DNA from 3 places in the Limosilactobacillus sp. DJ3M12 genome. Region 2 is predicted to be linked to each of the others. Evidence: riboswitches for the same ligand, from Rfam matches in the RefSeq annotation. Region 2 holds a riboswitch; each other region holds the start of a gene.
What was found. A riboswitch is a leader RNA that binds a small molecule or an ion and turns the genes downstream of it on or off. The one in region 2 is predicted to bind thiamine pyrophosphate.
Positions count from the first base shown of each region.

Region 1: another riboswitch for thiamine pyrophosphate. It lies ahead of QOS06_RS08460 (ECF transporter S component); the one in region 2 lies ahead of thiM (hydroxyethylthiazole kinase).
Region 3: another riboswitch for thiamine pyrophosphate. It lies ahead of cytX (putative hydroxymethylpyrimidine transporter CytX); the one in region 2 lies ahead of thiM (hydroxyethylthiazole kinase).

Region 1 is NZ_CANCWY010000017.1:34,462-40,006, reverse strand. Features, by position in the region: partial or broken gene QOS06_RS08470 (glucose 1-dehydrogenase) at 1-471, shown strand, start outside; gene QOS06_RS08465 (sulfite exporter TauE/SafE family protein) at 649-1,434, opposite strand; TPP riboswitch at 1,542-1,631, shown strand; gene QOS06_RS08460 (ECF transporter S component) at 1,699-2,259, shown strand; gene QOS06_RS08455 (ATP-binding cassette domain-containing protein) at 2,264-3,646, shown strand; gene QOS06_RS08450 (energy-coupling factor transporter transmembrane component T family protein) at 3,636-4,289, shown strand; gene QOS06_RS08445 (magnetosome magnetite crystal formation protein family) at 4,331-4,672, shown strand; gene QOS06_RS08440 (cation:proton antiporter) at 4,913-5,545, shown strand, end outside.
Region 2 is NZ_CANCWY010000014.1:39,304-44,848, reverse strand. Features, by position in the region: gene thiE (thiamine phosphate synthase) at 1-440, opposite strand, end outside; partial or broken gene thiD (bifunctional hydroxymethylpyrimidine kinase/phosphomethylpyrimidine kinase) at 437-1,256, opposite strand; gene thiM (hydroxyethylthiazole kinase) at 1,249-2,058, opposite strand; TPP riboswitch at 2,116-2,221, opposite strand; gene QOS06_RS07785 (hypothetical protein) at 2,338-2,643, shown strand; gene QOS06_RS07780 (DUF6933 domain-containing protein) at 2,644-4,545, shown strand; gene QOS06_RS07775 (hypothetical protein) at 5,167-5,545, opposite strand, start outside.
Region 3 is NZ_CANCWY010000020.1:25,720-31,264, forward strand. Features, by position in the region: gene QOS06_RS08940 (hypothetical protein) at 1-245, shown strand, start outside; gene QOS06_RS08945 (hypothetical protein) at 461-682, shown strand; gene QOS06_RS08950 (GNAT family N-acetyltransferase) at 633-971, shown strand; partial or broken gene QOS06_RS11145 (low temperature requirement protein A) at 1,030-2,159, opposite strand; gene cytX (putative hydroxymethylpyrimidine transporter CytX) at 2,221-3,390, opposite strand; TPP riboswitch at 3,465-3,573, opposite strand; gene QOS06_RS08970 (DUF4767 domain-containing protein) at 3,898-4,473, shown strand; partial or broken gene QOS06_RS08975 (ISL3 family transposase) at 4,653-5,545, opposite strand, start outside.

The DNA of each region.
Region 1 (5,545 bases), on a different contig from region 2:
GTTGAAAAGACACCTGCTGAAATTTGGGATAAAACAATTGCTGTTAACCTCACCGGTACAATGTGAGACACTAAGCTTGGTATTGAAGCAATGAAGAACAACGGGGAAAAGAATTTGATCATCAATATGTCATCCATTGAAGGACTAATTGGGGATCCTGATCTCTTTGCCTACAATGCTTCTAAGGGTGGTGTCCACCTCTTAACTAAATCCGCTGCGCTTGATTGTGCCCGAAAAGGCTATGACATCCGTGTAAATACAATTCATCCTGGTTATATCTCAACTCCACTAGTTGATAATTTGGTTAAGGATGATCCAAAAGCAGAAGGACACCTAGAAAGCCTTCATCCCCTTGGCCGTCTTGGAAAGCCAGAAGAGATTGCTAACCTCGCTTTATACCTTGCCTCAGATGAATCAAGCTTTAGTACTGGTTTGGAATTTGTCGCTGATGGTGGCTATACGGCTCAATAATATTCATAAAGGGAGCGATCGTGACTTCGTTTTTCGACGCGAAGCTAGCCTCTGGGAGCCCCTGCAAGCAACAATAGGCCTCCAACGTTCGGTTTTACCGGACGTTGGAGGCCATTGGTGTACTGCGCCATTTGTCTTTTATGAAAATAACTTGGCTTATGTCACAATCCTTTTGTTTCACATTAAATTCCGAATTACCAATGAAATTGCCAAAATCAATGATCCAATCCCGACAATTATTTGCATAAGACGGCCAGGCAGGTGGCGAACAATAATCGGTCCTAAGTAGCCCCCGATTACATTTCCAATCATCAACGGAATAACATAATTCCAATAAATTGTCGTCTCAAGGGCGAACACTATCCAGGATGTTGTATTTGTAACAGTCATCGCAACATTTTTTAGCGCATTATTAACTGCAAAGCTCTTTTGCCGATTGATCACTGTCAGCAAGGTTAGCATTAACACTCCGGCACCCGCATTAAAGAAGCCGGAATAAATCCCAACAATAAAAATACCAATGATTGATAAAAATTGGCCGATCCGTGACTTACCAAATAATTTACTGTTTCCTGCCATCGTCCCTGTACTTTGCTTCGGATGATGGGGAAACAACAAGATAATTCCGGCTAACGCAATGCATAATGGCACCAGTTCCGCAAACCACTTACTGGGGACAGCAAATAGCAAAAAAGCCCCAATAATGGAACCAGCAAATACCAATGGCAAAATAATCCATAATTGTCGCCGATTATGCTCTAATTCCTTAAACGATGAAAAGACCGAACTATAGTTACCAGTGACTGTCGAAAAAGCACTCGTTACGTTTGCCATCACTGGCGGTAACCCCAATGCAAGCAGTGAAGGATAGGAGACTAGTGATGCTAAACCAGCGGCTGCACTAATAATCCCCGAAAGAATTCCAATTCCCAGTAATAATAAAACAAAAACTACTCCACTCATTTTTGAACCATCCCTTTAAATGCTAGTACTAATTGTAAACCACTTTTCTAAGATAAGTAACCTAATTAACGATTTGCATTCTGTTATAATATTAGCTATGATAATAGAGAATAAATCTGGGGTGCCAAACGGCTGAGATAATACCCATTGAACCTGCTCTGGTTAATACCAGCGAAGGGAGATTCAGTGATATTAACTTAATGATTAACTCCATGATTTTTTGTCATGGAGTTTTTTTGCCCTTATATCTTAAGGAGTTTTATTATGACTAAACGTTCATTACATTTGCGTGACATTATTTTGCTTGCCCTGATTGGAATTATTTTTGGTGTAATTTATTTTGCAGCCAGCTTTGTCTATAACGGGCTAACTGTTCTACTGACACCAATTGGTTATGGTCCAATGGCTAACGATTTAACAATGGGAATCTGGTGTATGGCTGGACCGCTTGCCGGCTTTTTGCTTCGGACACCGGGAGCGGCTTTCCTTGGTGAGTTTTTGGGAGCAGCCGTTGAAATGCTTCTCGGCGATCAGTGGGGAGCAGCCAACCTAATTTCTGGAGCGGTTCAAGGTATCGGGTCTGAGCTAGGTTTTACTTTTACGTTCTATAAAATGTATAACTGGTTAACCCTCCTCATCTCATCCCTCACCCTTACATTTGTTACCTTTGGCTGGGATTGGTTCCGCAATGGCTATAACCACTTCAGCGGACAAATGCTAATCATTATGCTCATCGCCCGTTTCATTTCAATGTTTGTCTTCTCTGGAATTCTGGTTAAATTGATTACTAACCTTCTCCAACGAGCCCACTTAATTAAACACTAAGACTATGAAAAATATACAATTTAATGATCTTTCATTTAATTTTGATCAGCAACCGATTCTTAAAAATATTACCGCCAAATTCACTGTTGGAAAGATTCACTTACTTACCGGGGTTTCTGGGAGCGGTAAATCCACCATTCTCAAGTTAATCGCTGGTCTCCTGCCTAAATATGGTGGTGAAATAGTTGCTGGAGCAGTCGATGTACCAACAGATGCCCATATCGGGATGGTATTCCAAGATCCGTTAATGCAGTTTGCTCTTGATACGCCACGCCACGAATTAGAATTCACTCTGGAAAATTGCCAAGTCCCAACTGACAAAATTCCAGAACGCGTTAAAGAAGCTTTACAATTCGGTAAAGTTGACGACCTTGCTAACCGGTTAATCACCACGCTTTCCGGTGGACAACAACAGCGCGTGGCTTTAGCAGCAGCTACGGCAATGCAACCGAACGTGCTTTTATTAGACGAACCCTTTGCCAATATTGACGAAGAAAACCGGCAACTTATCCTTAAACAATTAGTCCGCCTCAACAGTGACTATCACACAACAATTATCATTACTGACCATGATTTGCATGGTTACGAGCGACTACATCCATTGGTTTGGCAATTAACTAAGGGGCACCTTGCTCAACTTTCCAGTAAAAATAGTAGCCAACTTTTAACAGCGAGCGCGACTCCCCAAATTACCACTACCCTTCCTCCGTCAACCTTGCCCACGATTATCAAATTTGATGAATTAGCAATAAAACGAGAGAATTATTCCTTACTTTTACCAACCAATTTAGGCATTGTTAAAAATAAAATAACTTTATTAACCGGACCAAATGGGATTGGTAAATCTACCCTTCTAAAGGCAATTGCCCGACTTTTGAAATATGAAGGAAAGATTGACTATGCGGAGGAAAACATTCAAAAAATATCACCTGGGAAATATTACAAGCATCTGGGATTGATTTTCCAACATGCCAACGATCAATTCCTAAATGTAACCGTTGGCGAAGAAGTGGCATTAGGCTTTAAAACTTGCCAGAACCCCTATTTTAATCAACAACAAGTCAACGAAGCATTAGCAGCTCTTGGTCTGAACGGAAGAGAAGATCAAGTTGTTTATTCTTTGAGTGGTGGTCAAAAGAAAAAGCTGCAAATCCTTCTGATGTTAATGCGCGGACAAGAAACCTTATTGCTTGACGAACCATTTACTGGTTTAGATCCAACATCTTTAAAGACTGTCCTGCAACTAATCAAAGCATCCCAAAAAGAAAAACCACAAACTTTGTTGATTGTTAGTCATCAATTAAGCGGACTTGATGGTTTCATTGATTATCATCTTACAATGAATCATCAACGTCTTAATTATGTTGGAGGGAGTTATGAATCCTAGTTTAAAATTATTACTTGTTATTTTGCTTTCACTTGAGCTGACTTTTGTAACTAAGCTGTGGATTAATCTGATTGTCATTGTAATGTGTTTGCTAATCCTTATTCATCAGCGATTTCACTGGCGACAATTTTGCTGGTTGGCTTTTGTCCCCCTCTTTCCGGCACTAGCTATTTTTATTACAATTGTCTTCTTCAGTCCTAGTCACAGTTTCTTTGATGGAACTGTTCTTTTTAGTCGACTTTACGTTTATGTCTGCCTTGGAACGGTCTTTACATTTACAACCGATACCTTAACGCTTGCTCGCTCATTAGAACAAAATTGTCACCTTCCTAGCAAATACGCTTATGGGGTGCTCGCCGCTCTTAATCTGATTCCGAAAATGAAACAAGCCGTTACAACTATTTATACGACCGGACAAATGCGGGGTGTTAATTTACATTGGTGGTCACCAACGCTCTACTTCAAAGCGATTCTGGTTGCTATTCAATGGTCGGATCAATTAGCGCAAGCCATGGAATCACGCGGTTTCGTAGAAGGACAAGCACGAACAGCTACCGTGAATATCCCGATTACCAGCCACGATTGGCTTTCTTTTTTAAGTATTATTTGCCTTGTACAGATAATTGTAATTGCGCTCCCTTGAGTTTTCATGCGATAATAATATAAAAAGAAGGGACTGATATAGTGAACGATAATAATTTAACGGACCGGATCGTTAATGCTTTATCCTATTTAAGCATCTTATTTTTACCAGTTATCTTTCCACTAATCGTGTGGATAATTGCCAAAAGCAGTGATCGACCAACTATTGCTAAAAACGCTCGCTATGCATTTTGGAGTCAAATTTTCCCATTGTTATATGTAATAGGCGCAATTTTAGTCTTTAGTGTCTTTTCATTAAACCCCGCTAACTTCCACGGGGGCGCATTGTTTGGAATTCTCCTAACATTTGCTCTTTTATTAGCCCTTTTGTTATTTATTTATAATATTGCCATGGCCGTGAAAATGCTGATTGGCCGTGAGTAAGCTAAGAGAGTAGTAAGTGGGAATTAACCTCCTCGACAAGGCGGTGGGCTAAGGATAGAACGGTGATTAGCACGGCACGGGCTGATTATCGTTCGGACTTAGCCTCGAGCCTTGTGGTTACGACGCGAAGCTAGTTCCACGATATCTTAACAATGTTCGTATAAATAAAGAGGCTGTTGAAAAAAATAAATTTTTCCAGCCTCATTTTTTATCCAAAATATCAAGTGAGGTGATTAATCGATGGAAATGATTTTAGGCATTGTTCTTCTATTGACTGCTGTTGTTGCAGCTAATGTTGTTCATCTTGTTTACCCTAAGATTCCACTATCCATCTATCAAATTATTGCAGGAATTCTTTTAGCATCCCTGCCTACTGAGGCCACTAACTTTACCATGCATCCAGAATTATTCATGATGGTGATCATTGCTCCTTTAATGTTTAATGACGGGCAGAACCAATCATTCCGTTATCTTTCAAGCAATATCAAATCGATCCTATCAATGACTGTTGGATTAGCACTTGTAACGGTTTTGATTACTGGTAGTTTTTTACACTGGCTTCAACCAGGAACGTTCTCCTTAGCACTCGCCTTTATGTTGGCTGCGATTGTTACGCCGACTGATGCGGTCGCTGTAAAGTCAATTACTACTAATATGAAAGTACCGAAAAACGTTAATGGTGCTCTGGAATATGAATCCCTCTTTAATGATGCATCGGGAATTGTGCTTTTAGATTTGGCGCTGGAAACCTACCGTTCTGGACAATTTTCGCTTGGTCATGGAATCTGGATCTTTGTTTATGTTTTCTTTGGCGGAATTATCTTCGGAGCAGTGTTAGGGAGTCTGTTAATTAGTCTCCGTACTAGTTTGATG
Region 2 (5,545 bases):
GACTTTGATTTTGTAGGGAAAACGGGACCACAACCAATATAATCAACAAAGTCCATTGTATTAGCACGTTCAACTTGTTCTGGTGTATTACAGGAATAGCCGATGAACATCTGATGACCTACAGCGACAGATACTTGTTCAATTTTAGTATCATTTTGTCCAACGTGAACTCCATCAGCGTTTATTTGCTGAGCCAATTCATAATCGTCATCAACAATCAATGGAATTCCATAGCGCGTACATAAGGTCCGTAGTTCTAGTCCTAAGTCTACTCGTTCATTAGGCCGTAACTTCGAGTTTCCCTTTTCTCGATATTGGAAGGCAGTGATACCACTCTTCATTGCTAGCTCCACTTTTTCAAGAAATTTAACAACGTCATTATGGACATCTTGTGTTCCACCAACTAAGTATACTTGTAACATTTTTGGATCAAACATCATTTTAGATCGTCTCCTTCAATTTTAACCCAGTGATTAAGTGGCCCATGACCATGACCAACATTAATACCCTTGCTAATCGTCTTTTCGACATATGTCTTCCCAATCATAATTGCCTGTTCCATGGAGTGACCCTTAGCAATTTCCGCAGTAATACATGCAGAAATTGTATCACCAGTCCCATGAGTATTTTTAGTATTAACACGAGGCGCAGTTAACCACATATCATTACCATCTTCAAATAAAATATAATCATCAGCTTTGTCTGAAGATTCTGCATGGCCACCTTTTATGAGAATATTTTTTGCTCCACGCTTTTGTAATTCGCGGGCAGCCTTTTTAATATCATTTTTATCCCTTATTGCGATTCCCGTCAACTCACAAGCTTCTGGAATGTTTGGCGTAACCAGAGAGGCGAGGGGGATAAGTTCATCCCTTACAATTGAAATTGCATCATCACTAAGTAACTTTGCGCCCCCTTTTGCTACCATGACCGGATCGACAATAAGCGGTCCTAAATCATATTTCTTTAAATTTTGTACAACCGTTCTTACACGGAGAGGGTCAGCCAACATCCCCGTTTTACAAGCCCTAATTTTCAAATCACCAGCGATTGAAGCAAATTGCTCATCAATTAATTTTTCAGGCATTGGCAGGGCATCTTGCACTCCTAATGTATTTTGCGCAGTGACTGCGACGACTACCATTGCTGAGTATACTCCGCGCATTTGCATCGTCTTTACATCCGCTGGAATACCGGCCCCCCCCGCCACTATCAGTTCCAGCAATTGTTAAAGCCTGGGGATAATCATTAATCAAGGTAATCTTCCTCACTTTCCTCAAAGAATTCTAGTAATGCTTTCGTATCCATAATCGAAAGCTGGTCAAAAAACTGTACTTGCCACGAACCGAGTCCAACTGAATAACGGTTAGCTAATACTCCAGCAGCAGATACCAAAACCGTTGCAACAATACAAGCATCCCAAGTATTAGAAGTGATCCCTAGAAATGCAGCGATGATACTAGAAAGCATGTCGCCACTACCCACATTCATCGTTAACATCTCGGCAGAAAAGGGATTTTCATAGATGACTTGCCCGTCAGTTATTATGTCAGTTTCACCAGTCAAGACTACAATTGAATGGTAACGTCGAGCACACGTTTTGGCAATTTGAACCTGATTAGGAACTTTACCAGCGTCGATTCCATGACTAGTATTGTCAGCTTCTACTAAAGCAGCAATTTCACTGGCGTTACCACGAATAACATCAAAATGAAAATCATTTAGCAATGAGTGGGCAAACTCTAAGCGAGATGGAATCGCACTTACCGCTACCGGATCTAAAACGAGGGGTTTGAGTGGCGTGGCAGCTCGCAAAACCGTCCTAATTTGTGTCGCCTGATGCTCATTGATTGTTCCAAGATTGATAGAAAGGGCATCGGCCAGCGTCACCATTTCATCTGCTTCAGTGGGCTCAACAGACATGATCGGCGACGCTCCGACAGCACTAACGGCATCGGCAACTTTATCAATTGTTACTAAATTGGCGAGATTAAGGACAATCGGGTTTTTAGTACGAACTCGATCGATCAGTGACCAGTTAATTTGACGTTGTACCATAAAATTAGCTCCTTAAATAAAAAATACTCAAGGTAGGAGATACACCTACTTTGAGTATTAAAGTCCGGTGCATTTTCCTACGCAAGCGTTAACTTACAGGTTCTAGAGTCCATGCATCACTGCATATCTCAGCCCAGCACTATGGGCACCCCTAATGCAATAAATTATCTATTAATAGTATACCGCAAATTATTCTTTATGAATATCAATAAAGATAATTGGCAAAATGGGAATGATAATTGTAAAATGTAATAAATAAAAAAGGTAGGAGAATTTAGAATGGAAGAAGAAATACGTCAGACTACTGATAAAGCTGAAGTTGTCATTATTAATGATGATACTAGTCAAAAATTGACATTTAGCAACGGGGGAGTAGACGGCGAATTTGAGATTATCGTCACAGATAAAAAGCCGATACCAGAGCTCTTCCAACCTGTTGGCATCTTACCAGATGGAAAGTATACAATTAGGGGAAACTATGCTGGTCAAGACTATCGGGAAATTAAATTGAATGGTGCTTATGAAGTCTATGGAAATCCAGAAGATGGAAATGTAATGATTACGGAAAGAGATGGGGGGAACTAAGTGTTTATTAACGTCGAAAAGAAAGCGCAGAAGCTATTTAATACTTATCAAAAAGCAACAAGCAAAGAGCATATGGCAATGGTCTTAGCTAATCCGCTTTTTTCATGGCATGCTACTTACTATACTGCTAAACGTAAAAAGAACTTGATTTTCTTAAATGATGCTACTACGATGGCAATTGTCTTATTTGATGTAGATGCTAAAAATAAACAGACGATTAAAGAACGCTTTGAGAAACAACTAGCAATAATTTGGCAAGAATTAGGGTTGCCTACCGACTCATTGGCAGATTACTTAGCCACAGGTGGGGATTGGCAAATCGGTAAAACGATTCACCCTTTACAAATAAAAACTATAACTAATTTTTATCAAGATGTCATAAAGCCACAAGCCAAAAACTTAGTCAATGAAGTAGACTTAGCAAAATCATTGGTTAAAAAGGTACAACAAAAGGGTAGGATTTATGTTAGTGAAGACGAGACGGTTAGGATAATCGAAATGGCTCAACCGTTTAGCATTAAACACGTAAATTTAGAAGAACTGTACTTAAAAGAAATTACTAATAAGTTAAGAAGATTAAGTCAGGTAGATGGAGAAAAACTTACTGCCGATGGGGTTGATAATGCAATCCAACAAATTCAAGATGCAAATAATCGACTTTTAGACCTTTTCCTGGCTGATGCTAAACATAATTATAGTACTAAAACTATTCGTCGCTATCGAGATAACTTGCAATTTTATCTTAATGAATGGGTTGCTTATCGTTTAAGCACTATTTTTAATCTTGATATTCAGACTAGTGTCGATGAACTAGAATTTCACGGAGTAGGCAAAACAGAACGCACGAATATCAAGGCTTCTTTGCAAAAACTAGCGAAGTACTTGAAAGATCAAGATATCCTTAGTGATAATGAATACGATGACATTCTCGTATATACGCAAAAAGCTCCTGTCGATCTTGGGGAAGAGTACGGAGATGAAGATGATGATCAAGTAATAGAGGATTTTCTCGCTTCATTATTTAGTGAATCAGAGAAGCTTCCAGTAGTATTCGATCCACAAACTGATAAAATGCTGGACGAATATCTTAAATCATTCATTGCTTTGTATGGCCTTATTTCTGCCCAACAAGCTTACCAAATTATTCATTCGCAAAATCCCGCAATTGATAAAGAGCGATTTGATCAATACATTCAAAATAAATTTGACGAAATTACCATGGAATACTGTATCATTGATTTTAAAAAAGAATTTACGAATGTTGACATTGCTCCTGAAATTTTCATCTTTAGTCCACTTCTTATTAAAGATGAAAATAGGCTTCCTTCATTTTATAAACATCAACAGGGAATGATATACTATATTCCAGAAAAAGAAGTCTTAATCGATAGCAACTTTAATCCATTTGCAAACATCAGCAATTATCAACAAGAATTAGAAGAGCTGCTTGCAAACCAATATGGATTATCTGGAGACGATCTTAAAGGCGCGGCTTTCCTATCACTTTATCAATTGAAAATGAGTGATTATGGGCTTAAATTATCAAGTGTAAATGATGCAATCAATAAGGTTGTTGCATTCTTAAACGAGGAGCATGGCCTGAGTGTTAAACAGGACAAAGCTAATGAACCATTGATTAAAATCTTAGCATTAATTGCTACAAATATCCGGCGTCCATGGAACCGGGGATGGTCTAATTATGAATTGTTAAGGACCAAGGATATTGCCAAATTAGTGTCTGAAATGGAAATTAATTTAGAAGAACCTAAACTGTCAAGTGAGATTGTTAGTGGAATTCAAGTGGGAAGCATTAACCGTGATGAGTTGCTTAACTTCCTTGAAAATATTAATTTACCGCCAAAAGTAATCTCGAAGCTGTATAAACAAGCCGAAGAATTATAAAAAAGATGGAGACGCGAGAAAAATTTTTTCTCAACGTCGCCATCTTTTTACTTATGAAGAGATTAAAATCAATTGGATGATAAAAATCTTCAAAATTCATTCTATTTCCATGTTAATTTAGTTAATATCAACGTTTAGGATATAAATAGCTATTAAAATTATGTCATATGCATAAGGCCTACTTAAACTCCTCCCAAAAAGCTGGTTTTATAATAATTTTTCTGCGATGTCGTTCTATCCAGCCCTTTGCTTCAAAATCCCTAAAATAACGGGAGAAATCAGCACTAGTTCCTAAATAACTTGCAGGGAAGTTTTTTAATGGATTTGAAGGTGCTCCATCAAAAATTACTTCGTGAATACTTGTTTTATTTGATTATTTATAATAAAGCTCGTTATTAGGGATTCGAATCATCATATGATTTGAATTTATGGGTGGTTTTTTAGTAAAAGTTCGAATATAGAGAGTTGTATATATGTTTAGAGATTAATATTGCTTTGTGAACATAATTGTCAGCTTAGTAACAAATAGATGATGACACCCCTCACACAAATGTGAAGGGTGTCTTTTAATAATAAGTATATAAAAAATCGGCTCTCTAATAATTATTGATCATATATTGTTTATTGAAAACGTACATTTTCTTCTTTACCAACTTCTTCGTCAAAATAACCTAATCCATTTACTTCGAGTGTTTTTAGATAAGCTACCAATTCAATTGCGGAACCAGGACTTAATTCGTTTACTGCATTCAAACCAAGACCAGTTGGAACAGTTTCGCTCATTGCTGTAATTTGGTTATCATTCTCAATATGAACTTGTGAGCAACTAATTGCCCAACGATTATTGACGTTTGGAGCAAAAATAAAGAAGAGGTTGAAATCGGCTGAAAGATATGCCGGTAAGAACCAGGCAATGTTATCTAATCGTTCTGGGTTGAGGTTACCTTGAAGCGCAAAACGGTTGATATTTTCTTCACAAGGGATTGCTTTGAGCATAAAT
Region 3 (5,545 bases), on a different contig from region 2:
GTAATAGTGCTAGCGATTTTCAACAAGCCTACCAAGACAACGCCAAAGATGGCAAGTGGAATTATAAGGCGCAAGGAAATCGGTTGACACTTTCAAAACTGCAAGATGGGAAAGTCTCAATGTGGCAATATAATCATATGCTAGCATTAGGCAAAAAGATGCGGTCTGGTAACTTTACTTATCAGATTGCCAATGCCGGTCAAGGAATTGATCATAAAGCGACTAAGTTTGAACAAATTCGATGATATAAAGTTAAATAAAAGGGTCTCCCAATTCTAAAGGAGGCCTTTTTATTATGGATAAATATGAGATTCCCTCCTTAAAATGAAAACGCTGTGACAAAACACTTAAACTTAGCTAAAGCCCCATCAGTTTAATAATTAATCGTGATAAAATGACCATACATTAATATATTAGAATTTTGTTGTTAGGAGTGAGAGATGATTAAGGAGAAAAGATAATGGCAATTTACTTACGACGAGCAACTTTGGATGATCTTCAAAGTGTGATGACAATTATTGAACAGGCACGAGCACAATTAAAAGAAAAGGGTAATCCACAATGTCAAGATGGTCATCCTTTCCAGAAAACGATGGAAAATGATATTAAAGCTGGCTATAACTGGGTGCTAATTGATAATCAAAAAGGCTACCTTACAACTAACCCCGGAACAAACGTATGAAGAGATTAAAGATGGATCGTGGTTAAAACCAAATGAGCCATATGCAATCATTCATCGATTAGCAGTCCTTCCTTCCCACAATGGTCAAGGTTTTGGGAAATATATCTTCTCCAATCTACTTACGGTTGGGTATTTGCAGGGAGTAAGGAATTTCCGTTATGATACTCATTACAAAAATATTCCTGTTCAAAAAATAGGCCAAGATATTGGTTTTATAAAACGCGGTACGATTTATATTGATGACAAAATTGACAATAAACATATGGGATTTGAACTGAATTTAAAATAAAAATTCCATCTGCCCTAAATGGTTATTAGGATAAATGGAATATAAATACGGATGAAAACTAATTATGTGATGAATAGTTGTTGTGAGGCTCCTTAGAGGGCTTTTTTCTTTGCAGCTTCCATTCCAACAAGCCGAATTCGACCACGTTGGTTAACACAAATGCGCTCATCAAACTTAGGTTATTTTCGCGACATAAAATAATGCCAAGTGATCCTAGTAAAAGGACGATCGCCATTGCCCTAAGATCTCGACCATTAAAGCGTAAATGGCGGCGATTATAAAAACTATAAAGCCAGAGACAAAGGTAGAAGACGATGAGGTTAGATGCGACAAAGCAACTAAGAAACAAACGTGATACTTCTTCATCAGCCATATAGATAATCCCAGCCGTAATCGAGAGTAGGCTGATAACATGAGTGTACATCGCAATAAAGCCGCGAGTATGCTGATGATGATTTAAGAAGCGTTCTACTAGCAATGTATAGACGCCGAATAGGGCAGCTACTCCTAGAAAGATTGCGATTGCTAATGGTGAATAGATAGCGCCCTTAAAGTAATGGGTAATGTTAACAAGTGTTTCTCCGCACGTAATGATAATTATTAAACTTAGGCGTTCTATGAGGTGGGGAAAGTTGACTTGTTCCGGCCTAAACATGCGGTAATCACTAAGGGCATTAGAAAGCCGATTAAACCACCGGCAACGCAGAGATAGACACCATACTGATAACCAATAATCAGCCCGGTTACAAGAAGAATAAATTCTAAGTCAAGCGCAATAATAAATCCTTGGAGATCATGATCTCGTTTAAAATGAGTGCTAGAGCCAAGTAAATATTGAAAGATTAAATTAATAGTTGTTAGTGCTGCCGAAAGATTGAACGCATGAAATGTTAACCGCCATTCAGTATTAATATTATTAGCTAAATAGATGGCGGCAAACATACTAATCAATAAGCCAACCGTATCGACGGCCCGACTTGTTCCAAAGCGATTAATATAGACTGTCTGATAAAGCCAAATTTGTAAAACGAAGATAACGACAATGATAAATTCAATATATATTCTTGGCGGCAAGCTACCATCGATTGGATGATGAATCATCATTGTTATTCGAGAGATCGCATAAACAAAAATTAAATCATAGAAGAGTTCAAGCATTGATACTTGTTTAGCAACTATTTTTTTCATAAAAGTAATTCCTTCCTTGTAATTGCATTAATAATACTATTACTTAGTAGGAAAACTATAATTATTTCACTTTGACCAAATTGCGAACTTGCTGTGTACCCCAGGTCATTGCGATGATGATAATGATTGTGGTAACGGTACTGCCGAGTGGAAATGAATAATTTAGCAGAATTCGATAGATGATAAACCCAATCAACCAGAGAATTAGGTTAGCCCATTGACAATTTTGTTTACGATAATCTACTTTCAAGATGAAGTAATCTGTAATTTGAATTGCAATCATTGGGGCAAAGACAGAACCAATAAGGTAAAGAAAATTACTGAAGTTGTCCATGGGGAAAATCAACGCACTAATTGTTCCCAGAATTGTTGCACCAATTGCGGCCATTGTTCCTGACCATTTACTGAAAATCGTTTTTGAAGAAACACCAGCAGAATAAGCGTCCATAAATGTCGTTGTGATTGTGGAAAAAATAATGATAAATAAACCGGCAATTCCCAAGCCGGCCCGTAAAATAATCGTGGCGATGTTAATGTCATGAGTAAGGATAGCAGCTCCTAAACCGATGAAGGCCATCCAACAACTAGTCAGGCCATAGACAACTGCACTAATCCCGCTAGTTGGCACGGGTCGTTGAGCAATACTGGTGTAATCACTAATAAGTGGCAACCACGATAATGGCATGGCGATAACTAGCTCCATCCCCTGAGCCCGTGACAATGTACCAGTTGGTGAACTGGTAGAATGGTGGGTAAAAATGGCGGCGCATAGGAGACCGCTTAGAATTAATAATGTTGAGATGGTCGCAAGGTTAAGGTAATAAAGGTGCCAAACCCCGACGAGCAGCCAGCCAATAATCAGGGCGCCGATTAAAATGACCCATAATGCCTGATTAAGGTGCCAGACCCCATTGGCTGCTAATGCACCATCATAAATCATGATGCCGGTCCAACCGATCAATTGGAGAACATTCAATAGGGCAAAAAACTTACTGCCATTTTGGCCAAAACTAATTTTTGCGGCGTTCATTGAACTAAGACGTTGCTGACCGCCAATAATTCCAGCTAAAAAGAGCAGAAAACAGCCGATAATGTGGCCAAGGATAATTACGGCGATCCCTTTTGTAAAACCAAGGGGAGCTAAGTAAGTCCCAGTTAGGATTTCAGCAATTGAAATCCCGGCGCCACACCAAATCATGCTGTTTTCGATAATTGTTGTCTGTCGTTGCATAATTTCACCATCCTTAAGTTTGATTTGATTAAGATAGTGCAAAGTAAAAAGCGACCAGTAATCACTTTGATCCTGGTCGTCCTTTATTAATCCTTCCTACGTTGGCATTATCCAAATCAGGTTCATTGGGTCGAGACGCATAGTCCCCTCTCAGCCTGTCTGCAAGCTCCCCGTTTATGCAATTCAATGTTAATCTTAGCAAATCTCAGTTGAATGTCAATTAATGATCTTAATTTACTGATTAAGCCAGACACTGCTCCTGTGATGTGATATAGTAAGGGTGTAATTTTTTAAGTAAAGTGAGGGAAGATCATGGCTAAATACACTGTTGAATTAAGTGAAGAAGATATCCAAATGATCAAGGATTGTCATTCAAAGAATCCTTCTATCATGAAGGCAATGAACAACGCTAAAAAAGTTGAAGATTGATAGGTAGACTGGAAAGAAGAGGGAAGCATTCTTTCTGGTCTTTATTTACGTTTGGGGAGGATAAAATCGAAAAAATTAATGGAAGTTCTTGCGATTGCTAGTTTGGGCGTTGCCTTAACTGGTTGTGGCAACCAAAGCACGCAAAGCAGTAGCAATACCGCAAAGACTAATTCAGAAGCTAGCAGTAGTCAAAGTACTGCCGCTACTAATAATACAAGCAGTAGTGAATCGCACCACGATAGTTCATTGTGGAATATTCAAAAGAATGAGCAGTTGGCATCGTTTATGCAAAAATGGGGACCAACAATGCACCAATCCTATGAACAATATGATGGTCAAAATGAATTGAAGGTTTCAACAGGAATAACATACCCCGATGGTTTAAGCAAAGAATTAGTAGAAGGTCAGTCTGGCTTGATTGGCTGGGCACCATCAGGCAAGGGTGATTATGAATATAATGTTGTAGCGATCTATAATCATGACGGGACAGAACCGCCATTGCCAAATCGAATTACATACTTCTTTGCCTTCCATAATGGTAAACCGGTTGTATTAGTTGACCAATCAAATAACGGTGATCCAGATTGTCATCCGACGACTAATACGGATCTTGAAAGCAATTTTGAACGAATCGCAACAGAATCTACTAAATAATCTTGGAAATAGATCCTTTAGTTTGTTATACTAAAATTAGTTTCGCGTATAATGGTCTAGCAAACTCAATTTGAGTGGCTGGACTTTTTTGGCTCTACGTCAAGTAGTGTTGATACGCAAATATGAATCATCGCCAATTAAATTGGTCTAGTTAGAACTGTCATTCGTGACGGTTCTTTTTAGTTAGCTTGAATTTGGTGGCCAATAATTAAATAAATCCGAGTTTTAAATGCCGTAAAGTAACGATAACCACAGGCAACTCGTTTGATAGTCTTAATTCGATTATTAATCCCTTCGGTTCAACCATTTGAGAACTTAGTCTCAAAGCCACGCTTAATCCCTTCTTTATAACGCGCTAAAACCTGGCAACGGTGGATTGTATAATGGCTAACACTGTCTGGCCGAAGTTTAAGTAATTGAAAGAAAGTTGTAAAATCACGTTGATTATAAGCATGCTTCAAGGATTGGATAAAATTATAAGTGGCTTTTAACTCTTGGTCATACCCTAACATTAAGTCTAAGATTATCATGGAATTAACAACGCGATTAAAATAACGTCCTTCGTAATAAACTTTTGTACTTAAATTTCCCCGATCTTGAAGAAATAGCCGCCAATAACGTTTAAGGTGCCGAGCTTGTTTCTGCTCCGCTGAACCACCTTTTCGCAAACGGTTAAAGACATGAATTCGTACATGATTCATCGTGTCATTAAGGTGTTTGGCAATGTGAAAGCGATCATAAATAATTTGAGCACAAGGAAAAACGGTTTTAACTAGTTGGTCATAAGCAGCGTTCATATCCATCACCAGATATTTCACTCGGCAACGAGCACGACGCTTAAACTGTTGATAATGTTTAAATAAGCTACGTAATCGGCGATCTTCAAGGAGCTCAAATAAGCAACTTCGATCACCATCAACGGCGATAAAACTCATCTTGCCTTTAGCGCTCCGCATTGATTTAAATTCATCAATGCATAATGTTTCCGGTAGATAATTTAAATTTGGTTTATATTGATCAGCGAGGTCCAAAAGGACCCGCTGGACTGAAGCTTCACTGATAAACAAATCAT